DNA from 4 places in the Streptomyces sp. NPDC002935 genome. Region 1 is predicted to be linked to each of the others. Evidence: riboswitches for the same ligand, from Rfam matches in the RefSeq annotation. Region 1 holds a riboswitch; each other region holds the start of a gene.

Region 1 (7,269 bases):
AGCGCAGTACGTCGTACCGCGGGCGCGGCCACGCCGCCTCCGTGACGAGCAGCACGCAGTACCAGGCGAGGTCGAGCACGAGCAGGGCGCCGGTCGTGGCGCGCAGGACGCCCTGGTCGTCGTCGTTCCACAGGTACGGGTTCACATGGTGCGCGGCGACGAGTTTCGCCCCGGCCAGCGCCGAGATCCCGAGCGCGCCGCCCGCCACCCAGTGGTCCCCGGCCCCCCGCTTCACCTCCCACAGGTCGAAGTGCGCGAACGAGACCCCGTAGAGCACGATCCCCAGCCAGAACAGCACCAGTGCGGCATGCGTGAGCCAGTCCGGGCCCACGGCGGTGGCGATCGTCGAGCCGAGGACCGAGAGCCCCTGTGTGGCCACACAGACGAGGAACACGCCTCCCGCCATCCGGTGCCGCCAGTGCCGTACGACGGCCAGGAGCAGGATCGGCCAGAGCACGGCCGACAGCGCGAGCAGGGCCTCGGCTAGCCCCTGCCACCCCAGTTCGGAGAACCGGGTGCCGAGCACGGTGCTCGCCGCGACGGCGGTGAGCCCGGCCGGTGTGCCGGCCTGCCGCGTCCACCGCTCCCGGTCGCGCATCAGCCGGACGACGAAGTCCGCGGCGAGTCCGAGCCAGGCGAGAGACGCGAGGACCAGTGCGATACGGGAGAGGGCCTCGTGGTCGGTCAGATGCAGCCCGATCGAGATGATGCCGGTGGCCAGGACGGCGGCCCCGGCGGCGGGCGGCCGCCCCGCCCACCAGCCGCGGAACGAGGCAGTGTCCGGCTTGTCCGGTGTGTCTGGCATGCGCCCGATGCTAGGGATCTCCGGAGCCGTTGCCGGTGGGGCACGCGCGCGTGGACCACGAAAACGCGGGTCACGAAAGCGCGGGTCACGAAAGCGCGGGTCACGAAAGCGCGGGTCACGAAAGCGCCGGGCACGGGTGCGCGGTTCGCGAAAGCGCCGGGCGCGCGTGCGTGGCCAGGAAAATGCGGGGCACGCGTGCGTGGGCATTCTCCGCTCCACGCGCGCGTGCCCCGTGAGAGGCGTCGCTCGCCGCCTGGTCTACGCCGGGCGCACCACGCTGTGGATCGCCGAGGTGCCGTCGTAGTAGATCGACTCCTCGCGGACGTACGCGCCCGGCTTCGGCGCGTGGATCATCATGCCGTTGCCGATGTAGAGACCGACGTGGCTGATGTCGTCATAGAAGAAGACCAGGTCACCGGGCTGGGCGTCGGCCAGGGAGACCGTCGTGCCGGCGTTCACCTGGTCGTAGGTGACGCGCGGGAGGCTGACGCCGGCGGCCTTCCAGACGGCCTGGGTCAGGCCCGAGCAGTCGTAGGAGTCCGGGCCGGTGGCGCCCCAGACGTAGGGCTTGCCGATCTGCGTACGGGCGAAGGCGAGCGCCTTGGCCGCCTTCGTCGCGTAGGAGGAGTCCGTGGCCGTCGAGCCGGTCGATGAGCCGGCCGTCGATCCGGTCGACGAGCCGGTCGTGGTGCCCGACGACTGCTGCTGGGCGGCCTTGTCCGCTGCCGCCTTCTCGGCGGCCGCCTGCTGCCGTGCCAGCTCCGCCGCCTTGGCCGCGGCCTCCTCCTGCTGCTTCTTCTCGATCGCCGCCAGCCGCGCCTTTTCCTCGGCGTTCAGCTTCGAGAGCAGGCTGCGCGCCTCGGTGAGCTTGCGCTGCACCGCCGCCTTGGACGTCCTGAGCGCGCTCTGCGACGTGGTCAGCGACTGGAGGCTCTCGGTGGCCTCCGCGCGCTTCTTCGTGGTGGCGGCCTGCTCCGTGACGTAGTCGTCGACGGCCGCCTTCTGGCGGGTCGTCAGACGGCTCATCAGCTGGGTCTGGTCGAAGTAGTCCTGCGGGTCGTCGGCGAGCAGCAGTGTCGCGGTGTCGGGGGCGGAGGCCCCGGTGCGGTACTGCGCGGCGGCGAACGATCCCAGCTCCTCGCGCGCGGTGTTGAGCTTCTCCGTGCGCTTGGCGACGTCGTCGAGCAGGGTGTCGACGCGCTTCTTCTGCTTGGCGGTCTTCTCCCGGGTCGCGTTGTACTTCTCGGTGGCCGTCTCGGCCTGGTGGTAAAGGTCGTTGACCTTCTTCTCGACTTCTTCGAGGCTGGGCCTGGGTTCGGCCGAGGGGGCCGCGTTCGCCGTCTGGGAGAGCAGGGCCATGGACGTGAGGGCCGCCGTCGCGAGGGCCGGGGTCCGTATGCCTGCAAGACGCGTACCCGTAGGACGCCATTTGCGGTGCGACGCCAAGAGAGGCGACTCCTTCCGTCATCCGCCTACCGAGTTAGCTGTCGGGTTCGGGCGGGTGGTTCCGGAAGGTTGCCCTACGGTCCTCGCCCCACAAGGCGGTTGGACCGATTCACCCCAAGGTCGGTGGGTCCCCGGCTCCGGCGGCCTCGAAGGCGTGCCGGACTCGGCGGAGGCCGCTCGGCCCGGCGACGTTCGCCGGTTGCGGTCGAGTGGCCTGCCCGCACGCTAGCCAACTGATGTGGCCCGTGTGAAGGTTGATGTGCGATATGCCCGATACATTTTCGTGACCTTTGCCGTGGGTCCCGTCATCCGCGATGCATTCACGGCGAACCGTCCCCATACGGGCTCTTTGGTCGCTCACGCCCTTCATTCGACGGTAGCTCCCGCGGGCGCACGCGTTGTCACCGCGCCGTCGCACATAGGGGTCCCGGGCCGACGTCGACCCCGCCCGCCCGCACCTCACCGGGGGCGACAGGTCGATGGCGTGCGGTCACGGGCTCCCGGGCGTCCCGGCCGGAAGCCCGTCCGCCCAGGAAAAGCGTCACGACTTCCGATCGAGTTCTCGGGGTGGCGGCGGGCTGTCAGTGGGGCGGCCTAGACTCGGAGAGCGATGAGCAGCCTCTTTGATGACAGCTTCCTGGCGGACCTCAAGCCCTCCGGGGCCCACGAGGACGAGCACCCGCCGCCGCCCGAGGACGATCACGTACCGGAGCCGGTTGCGGACGATCTGTTCGGCGGGAAGTTCGACCTGCCCCCGAGCCGGGACGCGTACTACCGCGACGGTGCGCCCCGGCCCGCCGTCGACCCGGCGGCCCTCCTGGACGGACTGAACGAGAACCAGCGCGCGGCCGTGGTGCACTCCGGCTCCCCGCTGCTCATCGTGGCCGGCGCGGGCTCCGGCAAGACCCGCGTGCTCACCCACCGGATCGCGCATCTGCTCGGCGAGCGCAATGTCCACCCCGGCCAGATCCTCGCGATCACCTTCACCAACAAGGCCGCGGGCGAGATGAAGGAGCGCGTCGAGGCGCTCGTGGGCCCGCGAGCCAACGCGATGTGGGTGATGACCTTCCACAGCGCCTGCGTCCGCATCCTGCGCCGCGAGAGCAAGCAGCTCGGCTTCACCTCGTCGTTCTCGATCTACGACGCCGCCGACTCCAAGCGTCTGATGGCGCTCGTCTGCCGTGATCTCGACCTCGACCCCAAGCGCTTCCCGCCGAAGTCGTTCAGCGCCAAGATCTCGAACCTGAAGAACGAGCTGATCGACGAGGAGGACTTCGCCGCCCAGGCCACCGACGGCTTCGAGAAGACCCTCGCCCAGGCGTACGCGATGTACCAGTCGCGGCTGCGCGAGGCCAACGCGCTCGACTTCGACGACCTGATCATGACCACGGTCAATCTGCTGCGCGCCTTCCCGGACGTCGCCGAGCACTACCGCCGCCGCTTCCGGCACGTCCTGGTCGACGAGTACCAGGACACCAACCACGCGCAGTACGCACTCGTGCGGGAGCTCGTCGGCACCTCCGAGCACCCCGTGGACGTACCGCCCAGCGAGTACAACCTGCCCCCCGCCGAGCTGTGCGTCGTGGGTGACGCGGACCAGTCGATCTACGCCTTCCGCGGCGCGACCATCCGCAACATCCTCCAGTTCGAGGAGGACTACCCGAACGCGACGACGATCCTCCTCGAGCAGAACTACCGCTCCACCCAGACGATCCTCACCGCCGCCAACGCGGTCATCGAGCGCAACGAGTCCCGCCGCCCCAAGAACCTGTGGACCAACGCGGGCGCGGGCTCGAACATCACGGGCTACGTCGCGGACACCGAGCACGACGAGGCCCAGTTCGTCGCCGACGAGATAGACCGTCTCACCGACGCGGGCGAGGCCAAGGCCGGCGACGTCGCGGTCTTCTACCGTACGAACGCGCAGTCCCGTGTCTTCGAAGAGGTCTTCATCCGCGTCGGCCTGCCCTACAAGGTCGTCGGCGGCGTCCGCTTCTACGAGCGCAAGGAGGTCCGGGACGTCCTGGCGTACCTCAGGGTGCTGTCCAACCCCGAGGACTCGGTCCCGATGCGCCGCATCCTGAACGTGCCCAAGCGCGGTATCGGCGACCGCGCCGAGGCGATGATCGACGCCCTGTCGCAGCGCGAGAAGATCAGCTTCCCGCAGGCGCTGCGCCGCGTCGACGAGGCCTACGGCATGGCCGCGCGCTCCACCAACGCGGTCAAGCGGTTCAACACGCTGATGGAGGACCTCCGTACGATCGTCGAGTCCGGCGCGGGCCCGGCCACCATCCTGCAGGCGGTCCTCGAACGCACCGGCTATCTCTCCGAGTTGCAGAACTCGACCGACCCACAGGACGAGACCCGGGTCGAGAACCTCCAGGAACTCGCGGCCGTGGCCCTGGAGTTCGAGCAGGAGACCGGTGAGGGCGAGACCGCGGGCGGGCTCTCCGCGTTCCTGGAGCGGGTCGCGCTCGTCGCCGACTCCGACCAGATCCCGGACGAGGAGGACGGCAACGGCGTCATCACCCTGATGACCCTGCACACCGCCAAGGGCCTCGAATTCCCCGTGGTCTTCCTGACCGGCATGGAGGACGGCGTCTTCCCCCACATGCGCGCGCTCGGACAGGTCAAGGAACTGGAGGAGGAGCGGCGCCTGGCGTACGTCGGCATCACGCGCGCGCGGGAGCGGCTCTACCTCACCCGGTCGTCGATGCGCAGTGCGTGGGGGCAGCCCTCGTACAACCCGCCCTCCCGTTTCCTGGAGGAGATCCCGGCGACCCATCTGGACTGGAAGCGCACGGGGGCGACGACGCCCATGCCGGCCGGCCCCGTCTCCGGTGTCGCCGCCTCGCTGTCGTCGTCGCGTTCGCGTTCCGCGGCCTCGGGTGCCTCCGGGTTCGCCACGCGCCGCGGTATCTCCGAGAAGCAGGTGGTCTCGCTGGCCGTCGGGGACCGGGTCACGCACGACCAGTTCGGCCTCGGCACCGTCGTCGGCGTGAAGGGGACGGGCGCGAACGCGGAGGCCACGGTCGACTTCGGAGAGCCCAAGCCGAAGCGGCTGCTGCTGCGGTATGCGCCGGTGGAGAAGTTGTAGGCCGGGGTCACGACTCACGAGCTACGCCGCGTCACGACTCACGAACTACGGCGAACGCCGCCTTGCGAGTGGTGACTTACGAGTGGTGACTTACGTGGGGTCCAGGCCGTGGCTGCGCAGCCACGGCAGCGGGTCGATCGCCGAACCGCCGCCCGGGCGGACCTCGAAGTGCAGGTGCGGGCCGGTCGAGTTGCCGGAGTTTCCGGAGAAGGCGATCTGGTCACCGGCCTTCACGGTGGTGCCGGAGGGGACCTTGTAGGTGGAGAGGTGGCAGTACCACGTCTCCGTGCCGTCCATCGCGGTCACGATCATCATGTTGCCGTACGCGCTGTTCCACTGCGTCCGTACGGTCCCGTCGGTCGCGGACATCACCGGCGTCCCGTAGGAGACCGGGAAGTCGATGCCCGTGTGCACGGACATCCAGTTGACGCCCGCCTGGCCGAAGTAGGCGCTGAGGCCCTGCTGCGCCACCGGAAGCATGAACTTCGGACGCAGCCGCTCCTTACGGGCCGCCGCCTCCGCCGCCTTCTTCTTCTCCGTGGCCTGCTGGGCCTTGAGGTCGATCCGTTCCTGCGTGCGGCTCGCCCGGTCGGCGAAGTCGTCCGCGCCCGCGGAGAGACTCTGGAGCTGGGTGTCCAGCTTGTTGTTGGCGGCGGACGGCTTCACAGGGGTCGCGTCGGAGGCGCTGAGCGTCGTGTCCTTCGAGTCGTCCCCGCCGAGGCCGCCGACACCGCCCACGGAGGCGGCGGCGATCCCCGCGACCCCCATCACACAGGCCGAGGGCACCGCGACGGTCAGCAGGGCGGAACGTTTCGCGGGGCTGCGGCGCCGGGAACGGGAAGCCGTCCGCGACGCGGGACGCGGGACCGGGGTGATCTCTTCCATGTCGTCGAGCAGCGGCGTCTCGCCCTCGGCGTACGGGTCGTACGCGTCGGGGGAGTCGTCCGTCTCGGCGAAGTCCTCGGCATCGTCGAACTCGCCCTCTTCGGAGGCGAGTTGATCGTGGGACGCCTGGTCGAAGGTCGTGGTCGCCTGCTGATCGAAGGGAACCGGAGTCCCCGGATCGGAGTGCTGCTCGTACGACATGTCGAGCTGCGTGAGCCCCTGGTTGTACGACTCGGGTTCCGCGTGCTGTTCGTACGACTCCGGCTGCGCGTGCTGCTGTTCGTACTCGTGCTGCGGGTGGTGCTGCTCGTACGAATCGTGCTGCGGGTGCTCGTACGCCTGGTACGCGTCCTGGCCGCCGGCGGTGTTCCACTGCGTGGCGTCGTACGCGCCTGTTTCCTGCGTCGGCGCGCTCCACTGCTGGGTCCCGTCGAGCGGCTGCTCGGGCTGGAGCCAGGCGTTCGCGTCCCACTGGCCCGAGCTGTCGGGGCCCGGATGCTGCGCGGGGATGTCGGCGAGCTGCTGGTAGCCGGCCGCCCAGGCCGTCGTCTCGTAGGCGCCGGTGTCGTAGGCGGCCTGGTGCTGCGCCGCGTACGGGTCGTAGTTCGGGGTCTGTTGGGCGGCGCTGTTCCACTGGGTGGCGTCGTACGAACCGGTGCCGCCGCCCCCGTCCGGCATGTTGCCGAAGAGCGGGTCGGTGGCGAAGTTCGTGCCGGCGTAGCCGCCTGCGGTGGCCGCGTTCGCGCCCGAGTCGAAAGCCGTGGCGGAGTAGTCGCCGTACGCGGTGAAGTCGCCGTACTGGGCTTCTTGCGCGCCGTAGGGCGCGTAGAGCGCCGAGGCGTCATGGGAAGCCGGAGCCGGGGGAATCACGGTCCCCGACGGGTGACGGTCGTTCACCAACTTCTCTTTCGCCTCGACAACAGGGGCTGGCAGAGCAGTGCGGCGACTGTACCCGGCGGTATGCGGGCGCGACAATCTTCGGCAGGTTTCCCCTTCGCAGGAAACGGGCATTCGGCCGTGTTTCGGGGGAGGGTGG
Region 2 (7,269 bases), on a different contig from region 1:
GGGTGGTCGGCGGTGGCGTTTCCATGCCGTGAGTCACGTGTCTTTCTGGTCAGTTCATGGGTCGTCACTGGTCGGCGGCGTCGGACTTGTCCACGCCGTCCCAGACGTTGGTGTACCAGGGGCGGTCGGTGGTGCCGTGGTCGGCGCGGGCCTGCTTCGCCGCGTCCGGGTCGATCACGACGAAGCCGGTCTCGCCCGGCATCACATAGTGCAGCCGCTGCCGGATCTGCTGCTCGGCGTACGCGTCGTCCTGCCAGCGTGCCTTGAGGTCGCGCAGCTGCTCGACCCGCTGCCGGGCCTGCTCCCGCTGCCGCTCCAGGTCGGCGACCTCGGCGCGCTGGGAGACGTACTGCCGCATCGGGTACGCGAGCGCGACGATCAGGGAGCACAGGACGAGGGCTAGCAGCGCGGCCCGGCCGGTCAGCCGGGAGCGGCGGGCCTGCCGTTTGGTCTGGGAGCGGTAGACCCGGGCCGCCGTCTGCTCGCCGAGCAGCTTCAGCCTGGTCGATGTGGAGAACCGGTCCCGGTCCTTCACGGCCATGAGTCCCGCCTCCCCAGTACTGGCCCGTCAGTACTAGCCCGTCACGTGCGTACGTCCCCGCACACGGTACGGGACCGAGTACGGGGACGTACGGACGACGCTTCCTGAGCCGGAGGCTCAGTCCTCAGCCGGAGGCTCAGTCCTTGAAGCGGGGGAACGCCGAGCGGCCGGCGTACACCGCGGCGTCGTCGAGGATCTCCTCGATGCGCAGCAGCTGGTTGTACTTGGCGACGCGCTCGGAGCGGGCCGGGGCGCCGGTCTTGATCTGGCCGCAGTTGGTGGCGACGGCCAGGTCGGCGATGGTGACGTCCTCGGTCTCGCCGGAGCGGTGGGACATCATGCACTTGTAACCGCTGCGCTGCGCGAGCTCGACGGCGTCCAGGGTCTCGGTCAGCGAACCGATCTGGTTGACCTTGACGAGCAGCGCGTTGGCGGTGCCCTCCTCGATGCCGCGGGCCAGGCGCTCCGGGTTGGTGACGAACAGGTCGTCGCCGACGATCTGGACCTTGTCGCCGAGGCGGTCGGTGAGGACCTTCCAGCCGGCCCAGTCGTCCTCGAAGAGCGGGTCCTCGATGGAGACGAGCGGGTAGGCCGCCACGAGCTCCTCGTAGTACTCGGTCATCTCGGCGGCCGAGCGGGACTTGCCCTCGAACTCGTACTTGCCGTCCTTGTAGAACTCGGACGCGGCGACGTCGAGAGCGAGCGCGACCTGCTCGCCGGGGACGTAACCGGCCTGCTTGATGGCCTCGAGGATGAGGTCGAGCGCGGCACGGTTGGAGTCCAGGTTCGGGGCGAAGCCGCCCTCGTCGCCGAGGCCGGTGGACAGGCCCTTGGACTTCAGGACGGACTTGAGGGTGTGGTAGACCTCGGTGCCCCAGCGCAGGGCCTCGGAGAAGGACTCCGCGCCGATCGGGGCGATCATGAACTCCTGGATGTCCACGTTCGAGTCGGCGTGCGACCCGCCGTTCAGGATGTTCATCATCGGAACGGGCAGCAGGTGCGCGTTCGGGCCGCCCAGGTAGCGGAAGAGCGGCAGGTCGGACGCCTCGGAAGCGGCGTGCGCGACGGCGAGCGAGACGCCGAGGATGGCGTTGGCGCCGAGCGAGCCCTTGTTGTCGGTGGCGTCCAGGTCGAACATCGCCTGGTCGATCAGGCGCTGCTCGGTGGCGTCGTAACCGACGAGCTCCGGGCCGATCTGCTCGATGACGGCGAGGACGGCCTTCTCGACACCCTTGCCCTGGTAGCGGTTCGGGTCACCGTCGCGGAGCTCGATGGCCTCGAAGGCTCCGGTGGAAGCGCCGGACGGAACGGCGGCACGACCCGTGCTGCCGTCGTCGAGGCCGACCTCGACCTCGACCGTGGGGTTGCCTCGGGAGTCCAGGATTTCCCGGGCTACGACGACGTCGATGGACGGCACGAGCATCTCCTTCTGGGATGTGACGCGGGTATGCGGGGCTTGGCAGCCCCGCGGGATGAGCCTATCCGGCCCGAGGGGATCGGCCAGCCGATCGACCACCCCTTGAGCAGAAGTGAGAGTACATATTGTTCCTGAACGGAACAAAAAAAGAAATGAAAAACCCCGCTCCGGTGCATGCGGGGGAACAAGCACCGGAGCGGGGAGCCCGTGGGGACGGGGGCCCTCACCAGGCCTTCGGCGCAAAGGCCCGACCTGCGAGGGAGCTGCTGTTCAGCTGGGGCGGGGCTGCGCCCGGCCGGTCATGCGGTCGCCCTCCGCCGAAGGCGACCATGTCGGGCCGGGGTGCGGCCGGGCTCAGCGGAGGTGGAGCTGCTGGCCCGGGTAGATGAAGTCGGCGTCGGCGACGATGCCCTTGTTCAGCTTGAACAGCTTCTGCCAGCCGCCCTTGACGTGCTTCTTCTCGGCGATCGAGCTGAGGGTGTCACCCTTGACGACCTTGTACTCGCCGTCACCCTTCTTGACCTTCTTGCCGGTCGGGGTGGTGACGGTCTTCTGGGCGGCCGGGCGCTCCGCGGAACGGGAGGCGGGCTGCTCCGTCGTACGGGTGGTGGTGCTGCTCTGCGAGCCGCTCGAGGAGGAGCTGGAGGGGGTCGACGGGGTCGAGGTGTCACCGCCGTACGCGGCGCTCGACAGGCCGACGCCGCAGGTCGGCCAGGCGCCCTTGCCCTGCCCGGCGAGGACCTTCTCACCGATGGCGATCTGCTGCGACTTCGAGGCCTGGTCCGCGGTGGAGGCGTAGGCGGTGCCGCCGTACGCGGCCCAGGTGGAGGACGAGAACTGCAGGCCGCCGTAGTAGCCGTTGCCGGTGTTGATCGACCAGTTGCCGCCGGCCTCGCACTGGGCGACGGCGTCCCACTCGGAAGCGGTGGCGGCGGAGGCGCTGCCGGCCGCCATCAGCGGAGCGGCGATGGCGACACCGGTGACACCGGCGAGCGTGGCGACGCGGGTGGCCTTGTTCGGACGGCGGTGCTTGCCCTTGCTGGAAAACAGCATGGAGTGATCCCCTCACCGACGCCTGCGAGGTGAGCTGTCGGGTTCGGGCCGGTTGAGTTGCCCGGCCGCGTGCCGTCGGTCCCGTCTCCAGGACGTCCGACACGCGACTTAACCCCAAGCCGTTTCCGGGTGTCTCTCAACTCCCGGACGCGGCACTTACCTTGGGTCCCCCGCTCCTGCCTACGGCGCATGACGCGACGACTGTTCCCGTACGGCCGCTGGCAGGATTCGGCGTTGTGACCGTCGGGGCCCGCTGTGGCGAGCGGTCACGACCGTAAGCAGTCGATCGGCGGAATATCAAAGACGATCAGGGCTTCTGAGACCCATCTCTCACTCGCACCAAACCGGACATTCCACAGCGAACTATGACGCGAACTCCCGCTACTTTTCGACCGTTTCGGTAGCAACAGAGATGCTCCGACCGGGAACGACGAGGCCGGGACCGGCGTCAACCGCCTCCTCGTTCACGGTGGGCAGCTCGCCCCATCCGCCTTCGAGGCCGAGGGCGTCGGAAACACTCCAGAGACTGCCCACGACGCTCACGGCGGGCGAGTCGTCGATGACGTCGATGGCGTCGCGCGAGCCGCGCGAAGCGTGCCGCCCGGCGGCGCTGTCGCCACGACCGTCGGTCACACTCTCCTCGGCGTCGGCACCACGGTGCCGGCCGGCACTGGCGCTCGCACCGTCGGAGGCGTCCGAAGAAGCGCCCTTCTGTCCGGACTTGCCCGACTCGCCACCCTTGCCGGTCGCCTTGTCGGCCGCCTTGCCGGTCGCCTTGTCCGAGCCGCCGGAACCCTGCGAGGCGTGGGGCTTCGCGGTGCTGTCGGCCGCGCCCGAGGAGTCACCCGAATCGGACGAACCGGACAGGTTCGAGGAAGGGGATGAACTGGGCGAAGTCGACAAACCGGATGAAGTGTATGAGCCGGAGTCGCTCCCGGCGCTCGACGAGTCGTCGGCCACGCCCGTGTCGACCTTGATGCCGCCCGAACTCTTGCCGAGCCCGGAGAGCGGTCCACAGGTCGGCCAGGCCGCGAGGCCCTGGTCGTCGAGCACCTTCTCGGCGACGGCTATCTGCTGCGAGCGACTGGCCTGGTCGGCTCTCGGGGCGTAGTCGAGACCGCCGTGCGCCTCCCAGGTCTCCTGGTCCAACTGAAGCCCGCCGTAATACCCGTTGTTGTTGTCGGCGCTCCACGCGCCGCCACTCTCGCACTGCGCCACCCGATCCCAGGTGGTTCCGTCGGCCGCGCTGGCACTCGCCGCGGCGAGCAACGGGATGGCGATGGCCGATCCAGCCACTCCCGCGGCGACGATGAGAGCCGGGGCCTGACGAGGGCGACGGTGACGGCCGTTCCCGGAGAGCATACGGAAGCCTTTCGCGTGACAGCAGGTGACTTCGGCGACTCCTGCGAAGTAGGAAGCGCAGGTGCCGCGTTGATGGGTGAACGTAGCCGGACTCGAACGGTTGTCACAAGTCGATGCACTACCGATCACGCGAAGATCACAGATTTGATGGAGCGTCATGTTCCGGTAGCCGGAAGGGCGCTCTTTCCGGTATGCGGAAGAACCCCTTCGACAGGGGTTCCGAAGGGTCGCCGATGAACCGATCAAGGGCTATTTGACCGGGGTGAACTCCACAGGAAGCGTGCGCAATCCACGCATAATGAGCCCTCCACGCCAGCGCAAATCAGCCGAATCTCCTGCGAGTTGGAGATCGGGGAGGCGGTCGAGGAGGGTGCGGAGGGCGGTCTGCCCCTCCAGGCGGGCGAGCGGCGCGCCCAGGCAGTAGTGGATGCCGTGGCCATACCCCACGTGCTGATTGTCACGCCGCGCGAGATCGAGCGTGTCCGGCTGATCGAACCGCTCGGGGTCGCGGTCGGCGGCGGCGAGGACCACGAGCACGGGATCGCCGGCCGCGATGTCCTGGCCGCCGATCCGCACGTCCTCGGTCGCGAACCGCCAGGTGGCCAGCTCCACGGGTCCGTCGTAGCGCAGGAGTTCCTCGACGCCCGTTTCGAGCAGCCCGCTCTCCCCGGCCGCGAGGGAGGCCTGGAGACGGGCCCGCTGCTCGGGGTGCATGAGGAGGGCGTGAACCCCGTTCCCGATGAGATTGACCGTGGTCTCGAAACCGGCGAAGAGCAGGATGAAGGCCATGGCGGCGGCCTCGTTCTCGGTGAGGTGCTCGCCGTGGTCGGAGGCGCGGATGAGCCCGGAGATGAGGTCCTCGCCGGGTGCGGGCACCGCGGGCAGCGCCTCGCGCTTGCGATGGATGAGCTCGGCGAGATACCCGCGCATCTTCTTGACGGACCGGGCGACCCCGCCCCTCGGCCCGCCGCCGTGCCGGATCATCATCCCCGCCCAGTCCCGGAAGTCGTCCTGGTCCTCGCGCGGGACGCCGAGCAGGTCGCAGATGGCGTAGATGGGGAGCGGGAAGGCGAACTCGTGGATGAGGTCGGCCGAGCCCCTGGCCGCGAACTCGTCGATGAGCTGATCCGTCAGCTCCTGCACCCGCGGGGCGAACTCGGCGACACGCCGGGGTGTGAAGGCCTTGCTGACGAGCCGCCGCAGCCGGGTGTGGTCCGGCGGATCGATGTTCAGCAGATGCGTCATCAGCTCGGCCTTGCGCTCCCCGGGGATCCCGGTCCTTCCCTTCGCGTGCGCGGGCTCGTCGTGATGCGCGGGATTCTTGGACAGCCGCTGGTCGGCGAGCGTCTGCTTGGCGTCGGCGTACCGCGTGACGAGCCAGGCCTCCACTCCGCTGGGCAGCCGGGTGCGGTGCACGGGCGCGTGCTCCCTCAGCCAGGCGTAGGCCGGGTAGGGGTCGGTGGCGAACTCCCAGGTGAAGAGTTCGGGGGCGGCGCTGGCGGAGGCTTCGTGCTCGGTCACTTCTCGACGGTATCCGCAGCGGGCGGGGACACCCGCGCCGACCGGCGATCGGGGCAGCACCTGGGGTGCACGGCGGCGGCGGAGAGCAACCCTGCCCGCTTCACCCCAGGCTGTCCACACATGGCCGGCTGTTTGACTCGGCCGCTCGGCACCTCCCTACATTCACGCAGTGGACCCCGAAATACTCAGATCCAGCTTCGCGGTCGTCGAACGACGGGCCGAGTTCGCGGTCAAGTACTTCTACTCGCATCTGTTCCGCCACCACCCGGAGCTCCGCGGGCTGTTCCCGGCGGATCTCCCGCAGGACATGGAGCGGCAGCGGGACCGACTGTTCGCGGCGCTCACGTTCGTGATGGACGGGCTGGAGGATCCGGACCTGCCGCGGTACCTCAGGGATCTCGGGCGGGACCACCGCAAATATCTGGCGCAGCCGGACCACTACGCGGCCGTGGGGGCGAGTCTGATCGCCGCGTTCGCGTTCGTCGCGGGCTCGGCCTGGACCGCCGAGGCTGAGAAGTCCTGGGCCGAGGCGTACGGGGCGTTCGCCCAGTGCATGCTGGAGGGCGCCTGGGAGGCCCAGCACCACGGCGAGCCCCGCTGGTGGGACGCGGAGGTCGTCGCCCGCACCCGGCACGGCGACGACCTCGTCGTCCTGACCCTGCGGCCACGGCAACGCCTGACCTACGCCCCCGGTCAGTACGTCAGCGTCAACATGCCCCATCTGCCGTGCGTCTGGCGCCCCTACTCCCTCGCCAACGCGCCCCGCGCGGACCGCACGGTCGACCTGCACATCAGCCGTGTCGAGGACGGTGTGCTCTCCACCGCCCTCGTCCGGCAGACCCGCGTGGGCGACATCCTGCGACTGGGGGCACCCGGCGGCGGCCTGACCCTGCGGACGCCGGCCGACCGGCCCCTGACCCTCATCGCGGCCGGCACGGGCTGGGCCCCGGTGAAGGCCCTGCTGGAGCAGCTCGACGCCGCCCACGAGGCCCGTCTGTTCCTCGTCGCCCGCGACATCGCGTACCTCTACGATCGGCCCGCCGTCGAACGCCTGAGGGCCCGGCTCCCCAAGCTCGCCGTCACCTTCATCACCCCCGCGCCCGGCCGCCCCAAGGCGCAGGCGACGGAACGGCTGCTCACCGCGCTGGGCAGCCGGGCCGGGTGGACCCGGCACGACGTCTACGTCGCCGGTCCGCCCGATCTCGTCGAGGAGGTCGGCCAGACCCTTCCCTCCCTGGGCACACCGGCCGACCGCGTCTTCCACGACCTGCTGCCGCCGACGGGAGAGAACCGTCCCCGCCCGGTGGGCGCGGCGGAATGGCTGCTCGACCGCCCCCCGCCGAGCTGGCACAACCCGACAAGCCGCACCCCGCGA
Region 3 (7,269 bases), on a different contig from region 1:
ACTGTGTCTGATTTCCTTGACTCCCCCGAAGAGACCCGGCCCGCCTCCGCCGAGGACGGCTCGCTGCGTCACCACCGCGCCAAGAGCGAGCCCCGCTTCCCCGACGGTCCGCAGCCCGATCCCGCCGGGTCGCACTTCGAGCGGCGGATCCGCAGTTTCCAGCCCCGGCGGAGCCGGGTGACGGCCGGACAGGGAGACGCGCTGCAGCGGCTGTGGCCCAAGTGGGGTCTGGACATCGACGGGCAGCGGACGCTCGACCTGGCGGAGCTGTTCGGGACGGACGGCCCCGTGGTGCTGGAGATCGGCTTCGGCATGGGCGAGGCCACCGCGCAGATGGCGGCCGAGGACCAGGGCACCGGAATCCTCGCCGTGGACGTGCACACGCCGGGCCAGGGCAACCTGCTCAACCTCGCCGAGCGGAGCGGCCTGTCCAACATCCGGGTCGCCAACGGGGACGCGATCATCCTGCTCCGCGAGATGCTCCCGCCCGCGTCCCTGAACGGCCTGCGCGTCTACTTCCCCGACCCCTGGCCCAAGAAGCGGCACCACAAGCGGCGGCTGATCCAGCCGGAGTTCCTGGATCTCGCCGCGACCCGTCTCAAGCCGGGCGCGCTCGTGCACTGCGCGACGGACTGGGAACCGTACGCCGAACAGATGCTCGAAGTGCTGAGCGCGCACCCCGACTTCGAGAACACCCGGCCGGACGGCGGTTTCGCGCCGCGTCCGGAGTTCCGGCCGCTGACCCGTTTCGAGGGCCAGGGACTGGACAAGGGTCATGTGGTGAACGACCTCCTGTTCCGCCGCGTACAGCATCGAGACCAGCACGCCCCGGGCCACTGACCCGCGCGCATCGCTCCGGCGCCTCCCGGGAACTCCCGGACGACTCCGGTAGACGTCGCGGGCCACGCCCTCCCTCGTTAGGGTCAATGCCGTGGCCATCCACCCCCCGTACCCGACCCAGCCCGGCGGCCCCGTCGGACCTGCGCCGAGACACCCGCACTGGTGGCAGCGCAGATGGGTCCGGTACGGAGCGCTGATCACCCTGCTGGCGATGTCCGGCCTCGTGATCCTCGCCCTCGTCCGCGAACAGACCGGAACCGAGGGCTTCCTGGTCGGTCTCGGACTGGCCGTGCTCCCCGTGCCGCTGCTCATGGCCGCCTTCCGGTGGCTGGACCGGGTGGAGCCCGGCCCCTGGCGCAACCTGCTCTTCTCCTTCGCCTGGGGCGCCTGCGCGGCCGCGCTCATAGCCATCGTCGCCAACAGTTTCGCGACCCGGTGGATAGCGATCGCGACCGCGGATCCGTCCAGCGCCGACACGATCGGCGCGACCGTCATAGCCCCCGTCGTCGAGGAGTCGGCGAAGGCGGCGGCCGTCCTGCTGGTCTTCCTCTTCCGCAGACGGGACTTCACCGGGATCGTCGACGGCGTCGTCATCGCCGGGGTCACCGCCACCGGCTTCGCGTTCACCGAGAACATCCTCTACCTCGGTACCGCCTTCGGCACCGACCAGCTCAGCGGGACAGGCGGGCTGGCCTCCGTCACCGCCGCGACCTTCTTCGTGCGCGTGGTGATGTCGCCCTTCGCGCATCCGCTGTTCACCGTGCTGACCGGCATCGGCTTCGGCGTCGCGGCCCTGTCCGCCGAGCGCCAGCATGTGCGCCGTGTACTGCTCCCCCTCGCCGGACTGCTGCTCGCGATGGGCATGCACGCGATCTGGAACAGCTCGTCGGGCTTCGGCGAGTGGGGGTTCTTCGGGGTGTACGCCGCGTTCATGGTGCCCGCGTTCGGACTGCTGACCTGGCTGGTCGTCTGGACCCGGCAGCGCGAGCTGCGCACCGTGCGCACGGAACTGCCCGCGTACACCGTCGCCGGATGGCTGGGCGCGGCCGAGCCGTACGCCCTCGGCTCGATGCGGGCGCGGCGGCTCGCCCGCGAGTACGCCGACCACCACTTCGGGAAGGCCGCGGCGCGCTCGGTGGCGGAGTACGAGGCGTACGCGACCTCGCTTGCGTTCCTGCGTCACCGGGGACGCCTGGGTCGCGCGGGCGCCGATTTCGTCGTACGGGAGCGCGAGTTGCTCGACGAGCTGTGGCGCCGCCGGGAGATCGCCCGCCCGGCCCTCGCCTACGCGGCCCGCACGACGACGCCGATGCCCGCACCGCCGCCCTGGCCGGCCCACGGGTACGGGTACGCCGCCCCTCCCGCCCAGCCGTACGCCGCGCCGACGCCGTATCCCGCGTACAACCCGTACCGCTCGTAGCCGCGGAACGGCCACGGCACCACCGGTCGGCGCCGGCGGTGCCGTGGCAACGGCAGTCCCGTGGTCAGGCCGATGCCCGGGACAGCCGCGTCAGGTCCTCGTCCGTCAGGACCAGGTCGGCGACCCCCAGCAGCGCCGGGAGCTGCTCCACCGTCCGGGCGGAGGCGATCGGCGCGGCGACCGTCGGCTGGGCGGCCAGCCAGGCGAGGGCGACCGTCGGGACCGCGACACCGTGGGCTTCGGCGACCTCGTCGAGGGCGGCCAGGACTCGCGGCCCGCGTTCCGACGCGAGGTGCTTGGCCGCACCCGCCGCCCGGGGCGAGTCGACCGTCGTGCCCGGGCGGTACTTGCCGGTGAGGAAGCCGGAGGCGAGCGCGAAGTAGGGGACGGCGGCCAGTCCGGCCCGGGAGGCGACGTCCCTCAGGCCGCCTTCGTAGGTGCCGCGCGAGACCAGGTTGTACTGCGGCTGGAGCGCGACGTACCGCGCGAGGCCCTCGCGGTCGGAGAACTCCAGGGACTCCTGGAGCCGCTCGGGCGAGATGTTGGAGGCGGCGATGTGCCGCACCTTGCCGGCCCTCACCAGCTCGTCGAGGGCGCCGATGATCTCGTCGACCGGCACCTCCGGCTTGTCGAAGTGCGTGTAATAGAGGTCGATGTGGTCGGTGCCCAGGCGGCGCAGCGACGCGTCGGCCGCGGCCTTGATGTTGGCACCGGAGAGCCCCGGGTACTCGGGGTGCTGGCTGACCTTGGTGGCGACGACGATGTCCGCGCGGTTGCCGCGGGTCTTCAGCCACTTGCCGATGATGGTCTCGGACTCGCCGCCCTCGTTGCCCTCGACCCACGCCGAGTAGGAGTCGGCCGTGTCGAGGAAGTTGCCGCCGGCGGCCGCGTAGGCGTCGAGCACGGCGAAGGACTGGGCCTCGTCCGCCGTCCAGCCGAAGACGTTGCCGCCGAGGGAGAGCGGGAAGACCTCGAGGTCGGACGAGCCGAGCTTGCGAAGAGAAGTCATGAACAACATCAACGCCCGTACCGGATGGGTGTATTCCACACTCACCCCGGAGGGTCGGTACCGAGGGTCCGATACGCGCACTCGTCCGCACGCGCATGACCGGCAGCCCTGACGTCGGGGGGGTGTCGTCAGGACCGCCGGAGACCAGGGGAGACGTGCGTCGGGAACGTGCGTCCGGCCAGGAGTCGTGCGGGATCAGAGGTCGTACGGGTCAGGAGCCCGAGCGGGTCAGGGGTTGAGGCCCTTGCTCTGGAGCCATGCCATCGGGTCGATGCCGGTGGCGGCGCCGCCGGGGTGCACTTCGAGGTGCAGGTGCGGCCCGGTGACATTGCCGGTCGCGCCCACCCGTCCGATGACATCACCGGTTGCGACCTTCTGGCCCACGGTGACGCTGATCGACGACTGGTGGCAGAACCACAGCTCCGTACCGTCGTCGAGGGTGAGGATCGTGCGGTAGCCGTACGAGCCGGCCCAGCCGGCCTCCGTGATGGTGCCGCTGTGGATCGCCTTGATGAGCGTGCCGGTGGGCGCCGCGAAGTCGAGTCCGGTGTGGTAGCCGGAGGACCACATGGAGCCGGCCTCGCCGAAGGTCGAGGTCAGGGTGTACGAGGAGGTCGGCAGCGAGTAGCTCTTGGCGAGTTCGGCGAGGCGCTCGGCCTCGGCCTTCGCCTTGGCCTCGTCCTCCGCCTTCTGCTTCGCGGCGGCGGCCTTGGCCTCCGCGTCGTCCTGCTGCTTGGCGGCGAGCGCGACGGCCTTCTTCGCGGCGGCGGCCTGGGCGGCCTGCTGGGCGGCGGTGTCGACCTGGTTCTGCTGCGACTCGGCCTGCTGCATGATGCGGGCGCGCAGCGCCTCACCGGCGTCCGTGGTGCCCTGGGCCGTGTCGGCGCTGGTCAGACCGGCGCTAGTGAGCGGAGTCGCGGAACCCTGGGGGGTGCTGGATCCGCCGTCGGAGATCAGGGCCTTGGCGGACTCGGTGACCGACGACAGGTCGGGCAGCGAGATCGAGACGGGGGCCTTGCCCGGCGCGGCGGTGGCCATGCCACCCGCGCCGACGGCGGCTATGACGCCGACGCCGAGAACCGTGGAGCTGCGGGCGAGTCCTCCACCGCGCTGCTTGCCTACGCGGTGCCGGCCGCGGACGGGAAGAACGGAATCCTCGGTGGGGTTCCACTCCTCCCAGGGTCCCTCGTCCTTGCCGTAGGCGTAGCCGAAGGTCTGTGTGTCATTCGGCGGGAACGAGGTTGGCTGAGCGGGCCGGTTGGACGCCACGTGGGCGCACTCCTTTCCTTCCTTGCCACCTACCGGGTTAGCTGACGGGTTCGGAGCAGGAAGGTCTCCTACGCGCGTATATCAACCGTGCTTCCACGGTTGAAATAGGCTCGATTCACCCCAAGTTGGTGGTTCCCCGGTTCCCTTGCGGGATTCGGCGCGTGCGCACGGAGCCATCTCTTGTGACGGCTGGGACGACCGCGCTGCGTTATCGAACGTTAATAGACCCAGGCACCGGATTCCAAGATGTTCCGACTGATCATTAACACCTTTTGGCCAGGACTTTGGGGTCATGGAGGATGAAAAACGGGCGAGTTGACCACGTGACATCGACACGGATTCATTTGACGGTGTGTCAGTTGTTATGCGGAGGGACACCGTCCGATCACTCCTCGTGACAACGGTCGAGAAGGCCGTACGCGTTGCGGGCGCCGGCCGCCCGAGCAGCCCGCGGACCCGCTCGCCGAGCCCACCTCAAACGCGCCGGACGGCGAGCAGCGCCATGTCGTCCGTCAGGGCGCCGCCCGTGTGCCGGCGGACCTCGTCGGCGAGGGCGGTCAGCAGCGCGTCGGGGCCGGGAAAGACCCGTCCGGCCAGCCGCGCGGCCGGATCGTAGAACTCCCCGCGGGGGTCGCGGGCCTCGGACAGACCGTCGGTGTACAGAAGCAGCGTCGCCCCGGGCGGAAAGCGGGCCACCGCCGCCCGGTCGGGCCAGGCTCCCAGTTCGCTCATCCCGAGGGGCAGCGCATAGGGCTCGGCGGCGAGCATGACGAGTGTGCCGTCGGGATGCAGGAGCAGGGGCGGCGGATGGCCGCGGTTGACGATGCGCACGAAGTCCTCGTCGTGCGGGATCTCGGCGAGGACGGCGGTGGTGAACTCCTCGAACGCGTCGGGGCTCTCGTGCCGGGTTCCCGGGCGGGTCAGCGCCCGCTCCAGGCGCCCCGCGACCGCCTCCAGGGTTGCCTCCTGCTCGGCCGCCTCCCGGAACGCGCCGATCACCACGGCGACGGCGGCCACGGCGGTCATCCCCTTCCCGCGTACATCGCCGACGACCAGCCGCACGCCGTACGGGGAGTCCTGCACCGCGTACAGGTCCCCGCCGATGAACGCGTCCGCCTGTGCCGCCTCGTACCGCGCCGCGACATCGAGGCCGTCGATTCGCGCGTCGGGCTCGGGCAGCACCGCACGCTGCGCGAACTCGGCGATCTCCCGGACCGAGGCGAGCCGTTCGTTGCCCCGCCGGACGAGGATGTTGATGAGGACCGCGAGGACGGCGGCCGTCGCCACGGTGACCGATTCGGTGACCGCGTCGACGTTCAGGACGATGTCGAGCAGAAAGTGGACCAGGAACACCGCGCCGACGGCGAGAGCGCCGGTGAGAACGGTGCCGCGCAGCGAATAGAGGGGTGCGGCGACCAGGGGCGCCGCCGTGAAGAGGGGGGCCGCGGTGAAGGCCGACGGCGTGAAGTAGTCGTAGAGGATCCCGGCGATGACGAGCAGCACGGGCAGGGTCCGCACGAAGGTGCGCGCGAAGGAGATCCTGCGGGGAGCCGCTCCCGCCGGACCGGGAAGCGGAGCGCCCCCGAGCCCGGGGACACCGGGCGACGGCCTGTCGGCCCGGTCATCGAGTTCTCCGGTTCGCTGCTCACCTCCTGGCTGCCCCACCTGTCCAGAAGACCTGGAGCGGGGGCGGCGGGCGACCCCTGTGGCCCGACCGGGGGATGTCACGAGGACACAACACCGAAGGCCGGAACTCGTGAATCCGAGTTCCGGCCTTCGGCCTTCAGTAGCGGGGACAGGATTTGAACCTGCGACCTCTGGGTTATGAGCCCAGCGAGCTACCGAGCTGCTCCACCCCGCGTCGTTAAGACCAGTGTACGCCATTAGCGGGACCCGAAGCACACCCGTTTAAACGCGCCCCTTCAGCGGAGTCGAACGGGGTGGTCAGCCCGGCAGATGCAGGTTGGGGGCCTTGGCACGCTCGGCGTACTCGGGGAGGACGACGACCTCGGCGCCCGCCGCGGCGAGCAGGCCGTTCCCGTCGGCGTCCGTGACGAACGTGTCGGGCTCGCGCCAGGCGGTGACGACCCGGCGCACACCGGCGTCGAGGATGAGCCGGGCGCACGGCGCGGGCCGGGAGGCACGGCGGGCGCACGGTTCCAGGCTGCTGTAGACGGTGGCGGCGGCCAGTCGCGGATCGGCCGGGTCGATCTTGGCGAGGGCGGCCTCCTCGGCGTGCACGACGGGGTCGTCCCCCTCGCGGGAGTGGCCACGGGCCAGCTCGGTCCCGTCGGCCGCGACCACCACCGCACCCACGCTGAACGCGGTCGTCGAGGGCGGGCACAGCGCCGCCAGCTCGCAGGCGAGCTCCAGCCACCGCCGGTCCGCCGCGGAGGCGAGCCCACCGGTGCCGGGCGCGGTGGGGACGTACCGGATGAGCACGACGTCCCCGACGGGCCGGGTCTCCACCAGCCGCATCCGGCCGGGGGGATACGCCCCGGGTCCGAACAGGCGCGGCGCGTCCGGCTGCCCGACGAAGAGGGGAGCGACGGCGAGCTGCAGTTCGTCGGCCAGTCCCTCGCGCACGAGCTGGGTGTGGACCTTCCCGCCCCCTTCGACCATGAGCCGACCCACACCGCGTACGTCGTGGAGGTGTTCCAGCAGCACACGCCAGTCGAGTTCGGGCCCGGTCGGGACGACGTCGACGCCGGCGAGACCGTGCAGCAGGTCG
Region 4 (7,269 bases), on a different contig from region 1:
CGCCGTGCCGCGCACCCTGGACCACGACCAGCGGCTTCGCCGCCGCGGTCCGCCGGGCGAGGCGGGTGAACTTGCGCGGGTTGCCGATGGATTCGAGGTACATCAGGGCGACGTCGGTGTCCGGGTCGTCGTACCAGTACTGAAGTACGTCGTTGCCGGACACGTCCGCCCGGTTCCCGGAGGAGATGAAGGTCGACACGCCGGTGGTGCCCGTGACGCCGCCGCCGCGCCGGTGCAGCCGGGACAAGAGCGCGATACCGATGGCGCCGGACTGCGCGAACAGGCCGATCCGCCCGGGGCGTGGCATCTCCGGGGCGAGCGAGGCGTTCAGGCGCACTTCGGGGGAGGTGTTGATGATTCCGAAGGCGTTGGGCCCGATGATGCGCATGCCGTACGTGCGCGCGTGCCGCACGAGTTCGCGTTGGCGCTCGCGTCCTTCGGGACCGCTCTCGGCGTATCCGGCGGAGACCACCACGAGCCCCTGCACCCCGTGTTCGCCGCATTCCGTGACGACCTCGGGGACATGCTCGGCGGGCACGGCGACGACGGCGAGGTCGACGGGTTCGGCGATGTCGCGGATGGAGCGGTGGGCCGGTACTCCGTCGAGTTCCTTCTCCTGAAGTGCCGTGTTCACGGCGTACAGGCGTCCGGTGAACCCGGCTTCCCGCAGGTTGTCGAGGACGCTGCGGCCGACCCCGCCGTGTGTGCGCCCGGCGCCGATGACAGCGACCGAGCCGGGGGCGAGCAGCCGCTGCACGGACCGGGCCTCGGCACGCTGCTCCCGCGCGCGCTGCACGGCGAGCGACCGGTCGGTGGGTTCGAGGTCGAACTCCAGGTGTACGACGCCGTCCTCGAAGCTGCGCTTCTGGGTGTACCCGGCGTCCGTGAACACCTTGATCATCTTGTTGTTGGCGGGCAGTACCTCGGCGGCGAAGCGGCGGATGTCGCGCTCGCGGGCCACGGCCGCGATGTGTTCGAGCAGGGCCGAGGCGACACCGCGGCCCTGATGGGCGTCCTGCACGAGGAAGGCGACCTCGGCCTCGTCGGCGGGCGCGGACGCGGGCAGCCCGTCGGCGTCGATCCGGTCGTAGCGGACGGTCGCGATGAACTCGCCGCCCACCGTGACCGCGAGACCCACGCGGTCCACGAAGTCGTGGTGGGTGAACCGGTGGACGTCCTTGGCGGACAGGCGCGGATACGGCGCGAAGAAGCGGTAGTACTTCGACTCGGCGGACACCTGCTCGTAGAAGCTGACCAGGCGCTCGGCGTCATCGACGGTGATGGGCCTGATGCGTGCGGTGCCGCCGTCGCGCAGCACCACGTCGGCCTCCCAGTGCGCGGGGTACTCGTGCCGGTCCGACGAGGTCTGCATGGGGCCCAGAGTACGGCTCGCGTACGACAACGGCGCGAGGCAGTCTGTGGAGGACGGACGTCGCGCCGGGGCCGCGGACCGGCGTCGCGGCGGACGGAACGAGGGGCCGTCCGGGCATGCCTCACGATATGGAACACTGGTCTAGACAACCCTGAACACCTGAAGGGCAGCATCACATGGCTGAGCGCCGCGTCAACGTCGGCTGGACCGAGGGCCTCCACGCCCGGCCCGCCTCCATCTTCGTCCGGGCCGCCACGGCCTCCGGCATCCCCGTGACGATCGCCAAGGCCGACGGCAACCCCGTCAACGCGGCCTCCATGCTCGCGGTCCTCGGCCTGGGCGCCCAGGGCGGCGAGGAGATCGTCCTCGCGTCGGACGCCGAGAGCGCGGACATCGCCCTCGACCGTCTGGCGAAGCTGGTCGCCGAGGGGCTCGACGAGCTCCCCGAGACCGTCTGAGCCCACAAGGCGCCCAGGACACACGCGGCTGAGCCGCACCGCCCCTCCCCCGGGCGGTGCGGCTCAGCCGTTTTCCGTACCCCGCTCAGGAATTCCCGCGCGACCCGCGCGCCTCTCGCTGCGCGGACACAGAAATAGCGCGCGCCTGAATTCCTGGCACGCGAATAAAAGGGCATGAGAAATAGACCCCTGCCTAATATCCCTCTTTGTATACGGCGCCCGTGTTAATGACGCGGGCCCGTCATGTTTACGGGATGTTGCGAAGTCCTCACACGTTCCGGACGATCGCCGCCGCCGGGAAATCGGAGCCGGTGCGCGCCCATCGCCCGCTCGGTGTGCAGGGCCGTGATCGCGCGGGCCCGCTCGCTGTCGCCGCGGGCGACCGCGTCCACGATGCCGCCGTGCTCCGCCCAGGACTCCGCGGGGTTGGCCGGCGCCTCCACCGAGTACATCCAGGCGATCTTGTGCCGCAGCTGGGCGAGCGTGGAGCTCAGTGCGGGGCTTCCGGATGCCTGTGCGAGCGTCTCGTGGAACCAGCCGCCCAGTGAGCGCAGATCCTCGCTGTGGCCTCTCCTGGAGCGCTCCTGCCCCAACCTGACCAGGCCTCGGAGCACCTTCAGGTGAGCCTCCGTGCGGCGCTGGGCGGCCCTGGAGGCTCCCAGCGGTTCCAGCAGCATGCGCATCTCAAGGAGGTCCGCGGCCTCCTGCTCGGTGGGTTCCGCGACGCACGCGCCCGCGTGCCGGCGGGTGACCACGAAGCCCTCGGCCTCCAGCGTGCGCAGGGCCTCGCGCACGGGGACGCGCGAGACGCCGTAGCGCCGCGCGAGCAGTTCCTCGGTGAGCCGGCCGCCACGCTCGTAGACACCCGCGACGATGTCGTCACGGATCGCCGTGCATACCGAGTGCGCCGGAATACGCATGCCCGACCTCCGCTTTAATCCCCGCGAAACGCCATCGATTGACGCTTGTTCAGTGACTCTATTGCAGGGAGCCGGAATTTCCGATGGCAGGCCTGAATCCATGGATATTTTTTGGACAGACGGCCTCCGGAAACGATGATGCCCCGGCTCGGTGAGCCGGGGCATCGAAAGCGGTGGAGAAGCGGCGAAGAGGTCGTCAGACGTTGACGCCGTGCGAGCGCAGGTACGCGACGGGGTCCATGTCCGAGCCGTACTCGGCGGTCGTACGGGCCTCGAAGTGAAGGTGCGGTCCGGTGGTGTTGCCGGTGTCCCCGGAGAGCGCGATCTGCTGCCCCGGAGTGACCGTCTGACCCACGGACACACCGATGGACGAGAGGTGGCCGTACATGGTGTACGTGCCGTCGTGCATCTTGATCACGACTTGATTGCCGTAGGCGCCGCCCCAGCCGGCCGTGACGACCGTTCCGGAGCCGACGGAGTGCACCGAGGTGCCGTACGCGGCGTGGAAGTCGACGCCGGTGTGGCTGCCGGAGGACCAGAGGCTGCTGCTGGCCTGGTAGCCGGTGGAGACGTACGAACCGGTGATCGGCATGACGAAGGTGTTCAGGAGCTTGCGCTCGGCCTCGCGGGCGGCGCGCTCCTTGATCTCGCGGGACTTCGCGGCCTGCTCGGCGGCCTGCTTGCGCGCGACCTGCTCGGCCTGCTTCCGCGCGGCGGCCTCGGCGGCGGCGCGCTGCTGCGCGAAGGCCTGGGCGTCGATCTGGTCGGCGACCGAGTCGCCGATGGTGACGGCCTGGGTCAGCCCGGTCTGCTCGACGGAGGATTCCGCGGCGAACGCGGGGGCGGCCAGGGTGCCGATGACACCGGTGGTGGTGAGGGCCGCGACGCCGACGGCGCTCGTGGTGGTGCTGTGCACTCGGGTCGGACGACGGTGCTTCCCGGTGCCACAGGTGAACGCCATGTAGGGGCTGATCCTTTCCTTCCCTCTCGCCTACCGGGTTAGCTGACGGGTTCGGAGCAGGAAGGTCTCCTACGGACCCCCTCCGGGGAGGGTGTCCGATTCACCCCAGGGACTACGTGGGTCCCCGGCTCCCCTGGCTCGCGCCAAAGGGGGACTCGGCGATGGCTGTCCGGTGCCGCGGGCGCGGCGCAGTGCCTGACGAACAGTCGGAACGAAGCTAGTCGGGGTTTCTTTCGAACAACAAACGGATCACGGTTTTTGTAGCGCATCCCACAGGGCAGACAGGCAACCTCCGTACCAATCCGGACATCTTGGGAACGATGCCCGGGCACAAGAGGGCCCTGGTGACTCTTCAGTCACCAGGGCCCTCTTCGGTCGCGTGGGCTCTACTCCGCGGCCACCACGCTGACTTCACCGATTCCGAGAGCCTTGACGGGCTCCTCGATCTGCGCGGCGTCGCCCACCAGGACGGTCACCAGACGGTCCATCGGGAAGGCGCTCACGGCGGCCGCGGTGGCCTCCACCGTGCCCGTGGCGGCCAGTTGCTGATAGAGCGTCGCCTGGTAGTCGTCCGGCAGGTACTGCTCGACCTGGTCCGCGAGCGTGCTCGCGACGGCCGCCGCCGTCTCGAACTTGAGGGGCGCCACGCCCACCAGGTTCTGCACGGCGACATCGCGCTCCGCGTCGGTCAGCCCCTCGGCCGCGAGGGTGCGCAGCACCTTCCAGAGGTCGTCGAGCGCGGGACCGGTGTTCGGGGTGTCCACGGAGCCGCTGATGGCGAGCATCGCGACGCCCGTACCGTCCGGCGCGGCGCGCAGGACCTGGCCGAACGCCCGCACACCGTAGGTGTAGCCCTTCTCCTCGCGCAGGACGCGGTCGAGGCGCGAGGTGAGGGTGCCGCCGAGGCAGTAGGTGCCGAGCACCTGGGCGGGCCACACACGGTCGTGCCGGTCGGCGCCGACACGGCCGATGAGCAGCTGCGTCTGGACGGCGCCGGGGCGGTCGACGATGATCACGCGGCCGGTGTCGTCGGCGTTCACGGGCGGCACGGGACGCGGCTCGGCGGACGAACCGGTCCAGGAGCCGAGCGTCTCGCCGAGCAGCTCGTCGAGGTCGACACCGGTCAGGTCGCCCACGACAACAGCGGTGGACGTCGCGGGGCGTACGTACTTCTCGTAGAAGGCGCGTACGGCCGCGGAATCGATCTTCTGGACGGTCTCCTCGGTGCCCTGACGCGGGCGTGACATGCGCGCGCTCGCCGGGAACAGCTCCTTGGAGAGCTCCTTGGCGGCACGACGGGCCGGGTTGGCCGTCTCGTGAGGGATCTCGTCCAGCCGGTTGCGCACCAGCCGCTCGACCTCGCTGTCCGCGAACGCGGGTGCCCGCAGGGCGTCGCTGAGCAGGCCGAGCGCCTTGGCCAGACGCGAGACGGGCACTTCGAGGGACAGGCGTACGCCGGGGTGGTCGGCGTGCGCGTCGAGCGTGGCGCCGCAGCGCTCCAGCTCGGCGGCGAAGTCCTCGGCCGAGTGCTTGTCGGTGCCCTCGGAGAAGGCGCGCGACATGATCGTGGCGATGCCGTCCAGGCCCGCGGGCTCGGCGTCCAGGGGCGCGGCGAGGATCACCTCGACGGCGACGACCTGCTGGCCCGGGCGATGGCAGCGCAGCACGGTCAGACCGTTGTCCAGGGTGCCGCGCTCGGGGGCGGGAAAGGCCCACGGCTTGGGGCTGCCGGCCTGCGGCTGCGGGTGGAAGTCCATGGTGGCGAGCTCGGTCACTTCGCCGCCTCCTCGTCGGTGTCGTCAGCGGCGTCGGTGGCTTCGGCGGCGGTCGGCTCGTAGACGAGCACCGCGCGGTTGTCGGGGCGCAGGCGGGCCTTGGCGGCCTCCTGGACCTCTTCCGCCGTGACGTCGAGGACGCGCTGCACGGCGGTCAGGGCGAGCTGCGGGTCGCCGAACAGGACGGCGTACCGGCACAGTTCGTCGGCACGGCCCGCGACGGTGCCGAGCCGGTCCAGCCACTCGCGCTCCAACTGGGCCTGCGCGCGCTCCATTTCCTCGGCCGTGGGGCCCTCCTCGGCGAACCGGGCGAGCTCCTCGTCGACGGCGGCCTCGATGACCGGGACCTCGACGTCTCCGGACGTCTTCACGTCCAGCCACCCCAGGGAGGGTGCTCCGGCGAGACGCAGCAGGCCGAACCCGGCCGCGACAGCGGTGCGGTCACGGCGTACGAGCCGGTTGTAGAGCCGGGAGGACTCGCCGCCGCCGAGGACGGTGAGCGCGAGGTCGGCCGCGTCGCACGCGCGCGTGCCGTCCTCCGGGAGCCGGTAGGCGGCCATCAGGGCGCGCGCCGGGACCTCTTCCTCGACGACCTCGCGCAGCTGCTCGCCGATGGTGTCGGGCAGCGATCCGTCACGCGGGGCGGGCTTGTCGTCGTTCCCCTCGATGGAGCCGAAGTACTTCTCGACCCAGGCGAGCGTCTGCTCCGGGTCGATGTCGCCGACGACCGACAGAACCGCGTTGTTGGGCGCGTAGTAGGTGCGGAAGAAGGCGCGGGCGTCCTCCAGGGTGGCCGCGTCCAGGTCCGCCATCGACCCGATCGGGGTGTGGTGGTACGGGTGGCCCTCGGGATACGAGAGCGCGGTGAGCTTCTCGAACGCGGTGCCGTACGGGACGTTGTCGTAGCGCTGCCGGCGCTCGTTCTTGACGACGTCGCGCTGGTTCTCCATGGACTCGTCGTCCAGTGCCGCGAGCAGCGAGCCCATGCGGTCGGCCTCCAGCCAGAGGGCGAGCTCCAGCTGGTGGGTGGGCATGGTCTCGAAGTAGTTGGTGCGCTCGAAGCTCGTCGTGCCGTTGAGCGAGCCGCCGGCGCCCTGGACGAGTTCGAAGTGACCGTTGCCGTGAACCTGCTTGGAGCCCTGGAACATCAGGTGCTCGAAGAGGTGGGCGAGTCCGGTCCGGCCCTTGACCTCGTGCCGCGAGCCGACGTCGTACCAGAGGCACACCGCCGCGACCGGGGTCAGATGGTCCTCGGAGAGCACCACGCGCAGGCCGTTGGCCAGGCGGTGCTCGGTCGCTGTCAGGCCGCCGGAGCCTGCCTCAGCTGTGGCCGTGTGACCCATGGGCATGTACGTCCCTTCGATCGCGGAACTGCGTCATTCCTGTCGGTCCTGCCACTGTATGCAAGCGCGCGGACGGCTGGCGAAGTTCCCGCACCTCGTACGCCGAGAGCGAGACTTACGCGTGTCCCTGACACAACCCGGAGAACCCTCCGAGGAGCACCACGGACGGTCCGGTGGCCGCCGAGTACCGGGGCCGGGGGCCGCCGCGTACCAGGCCCGGGGGCCGCTCGGGAGCGGTCCCGGCGGCGCCCGCGGAGCGCGCCGGAGAGTCGCTACGGACGGGTCGCGGTCCGCGTTGTCAGTGGGGCGGTCCACAATGGTGCGCGTCAGAACCCGTTCATGCCCCGGCAGAGACTGTGAAGGAGCCGCAGCAGCGATGGCCCGCCGCAGCACGAAGACCCCGCCGCCCGACGACTCGTACGAGGAGAAGATCCTCGACA

What was found. Region 1 has a riboswitch for cyclic di-AMP ahead of ABZX90_RS21410 (NlpC/P60 family protein). Riboswitches for the same ligand answer to the same signal wherever they lie in the genome.
Region 2: linked by a shared signal. The riboswitch ahead of ABZX90_RS15205 (transglycosylase family protein) and the one ahead of ABZX90_RS21410 (NlpC/P60 family protein) in region 1 are both predicted to bind cyclic di-AMP.
Region 3: linked by a shared signal. The riboswitch ahead of ABZX90_RS38800 (M23 family metallopeptidase) and the one ahead of ABZX90_RS21410 (NlpC/P60 family protein) in region 1 are both predicted to bind cyclic di-AMP.
Region 4: linked by a shared signal. The riboswitch ahead of ABZX90_RS00515 (M23 family metallopeptidase) and the one ahead of ABZX90_RS21410 (NlpC/P60 family protein) in region 1 are both predicted to bind cyclic di-AMP.

Annotation. Positions count from the first base shown of each region.
Region 1 is NZ_JBEXNW010000015.1:23,668-30,936, forward strand. Features, by position in the region: gene ABZX90_RS21405 (tellurite resistance/C4-dicarboxylate transporter family protein) at 1-805, opposite strand, end outside; gene ABZX90_RS21410 (NlpC/P60 family protein) at 1,064-2,251, opposite strand; cyclic di-AMP (ydaO/yuaA leader) riboswitch at 2,259-2,430, opposite strand; gene pcrA (DNA helicase PcrA) at 2,862-5,348, shown strand; gene ABZX90_RS21420 (peptidoglycan DD-metalloendopeptidase family protein) at 5,439-7,130, opposite strand.
Region 2 is NZ_JBEXNW010000009.1:269,392-276,660, reverse strand. Features, by position in the region: gene ABZX90_RS15220 (DUF501 domain-containing protein) at 1-25, opposite strand, end outside; gene ABZX90_RS15215 (septum formation initiator family protein) at 65-541, opposite strand; gene eno (phosphopyruvate hydratase) at 678-1,964, opposite strand; gene ABZX90_RS15205 (transglycosylase family protein) at 2,313-3,011, opposite strand; cyclic di-AMP (ydaO/yuaA leader) riboswitch at 3,016-3,209, opposite strand; gene ABZX90_RS15200 (transglycosylase family protein) at 3,393-4,532, opposite strand; gene ABZX90_RS15195 (cytochrome P450) at 4,623-5,894, opposite strand; gene ABZX90_RS15190 (globin domain-containing protein) at 6,064-7,269, shown strand, end outside.
Region 3 is NZ_JBEXNW010000045.1:41,455-48,723, reverse strand. Features, by position in the region: gene trmB (tRNA (guanosine(46)-N7)-methyltransferase TrmB) at 4-840, shown strand; gene ABZX90_RS38810 (PrsW family intramembrane metalloprotease) at 932-2,260, shown strand; gene ABZX90_RS38805 (aldo/keto reductase) at 2,325-3,269, opposite strand; gene ABZX90_RS38800 (M23 family metallopeptidase) at 3,498-4,538, opposite strand; cyclic di-AMP (ydaO/yuaA leader) riboswitch at 4,550-4,708, opposite strand; gene ABZX90_RS38795 (PP2C family protein-serine/threonine phosphatase) at 5,013-6,203, opposite strand; tRNA gene ABZX90_RS38790 (tRNA-Met) at 6,326-6,399, opposite strand; gene ABZX90_RS38785 (dihydrofolate reductase family protein) at 6,483-7,269, opposite strand, start outside.
Region 4 is NZ_JBEXNW010000001.1:127,503-134,771, reverse strand. Features, by position in the region: gene ABZX90_RS00530 (GNAT family N-acetyltransferase) at 1-1,372, opposite strand, end outside; gene ABZX90_RS00525 (HPr family phosphocarrier protein) at 1,549-1,830, shown strand; gene ABZX90_RS00520 (GntR family transcriptional regulator) at 2,055-2,750, opposite strand; gene ABZX90_RS00515 (M23 family metallopeptidase) at 2,947-3,711, opposite strand; cyclic di-AMP (ydaO/yuaA leader) riboswitch at 3,724-3,882, opposite strand; gene ABZX90_RS00510 (pitrilysin family protein) at 4,098-5,486, opposite strand; gene ABZX90_RS00505 (pitrilysin family protein) at 5,483-6,835, opposite strand; gene ABZX90_RS00500 (DNA topoisomerase IV subunit A) at 7,206-7,269, shown strand, end outside.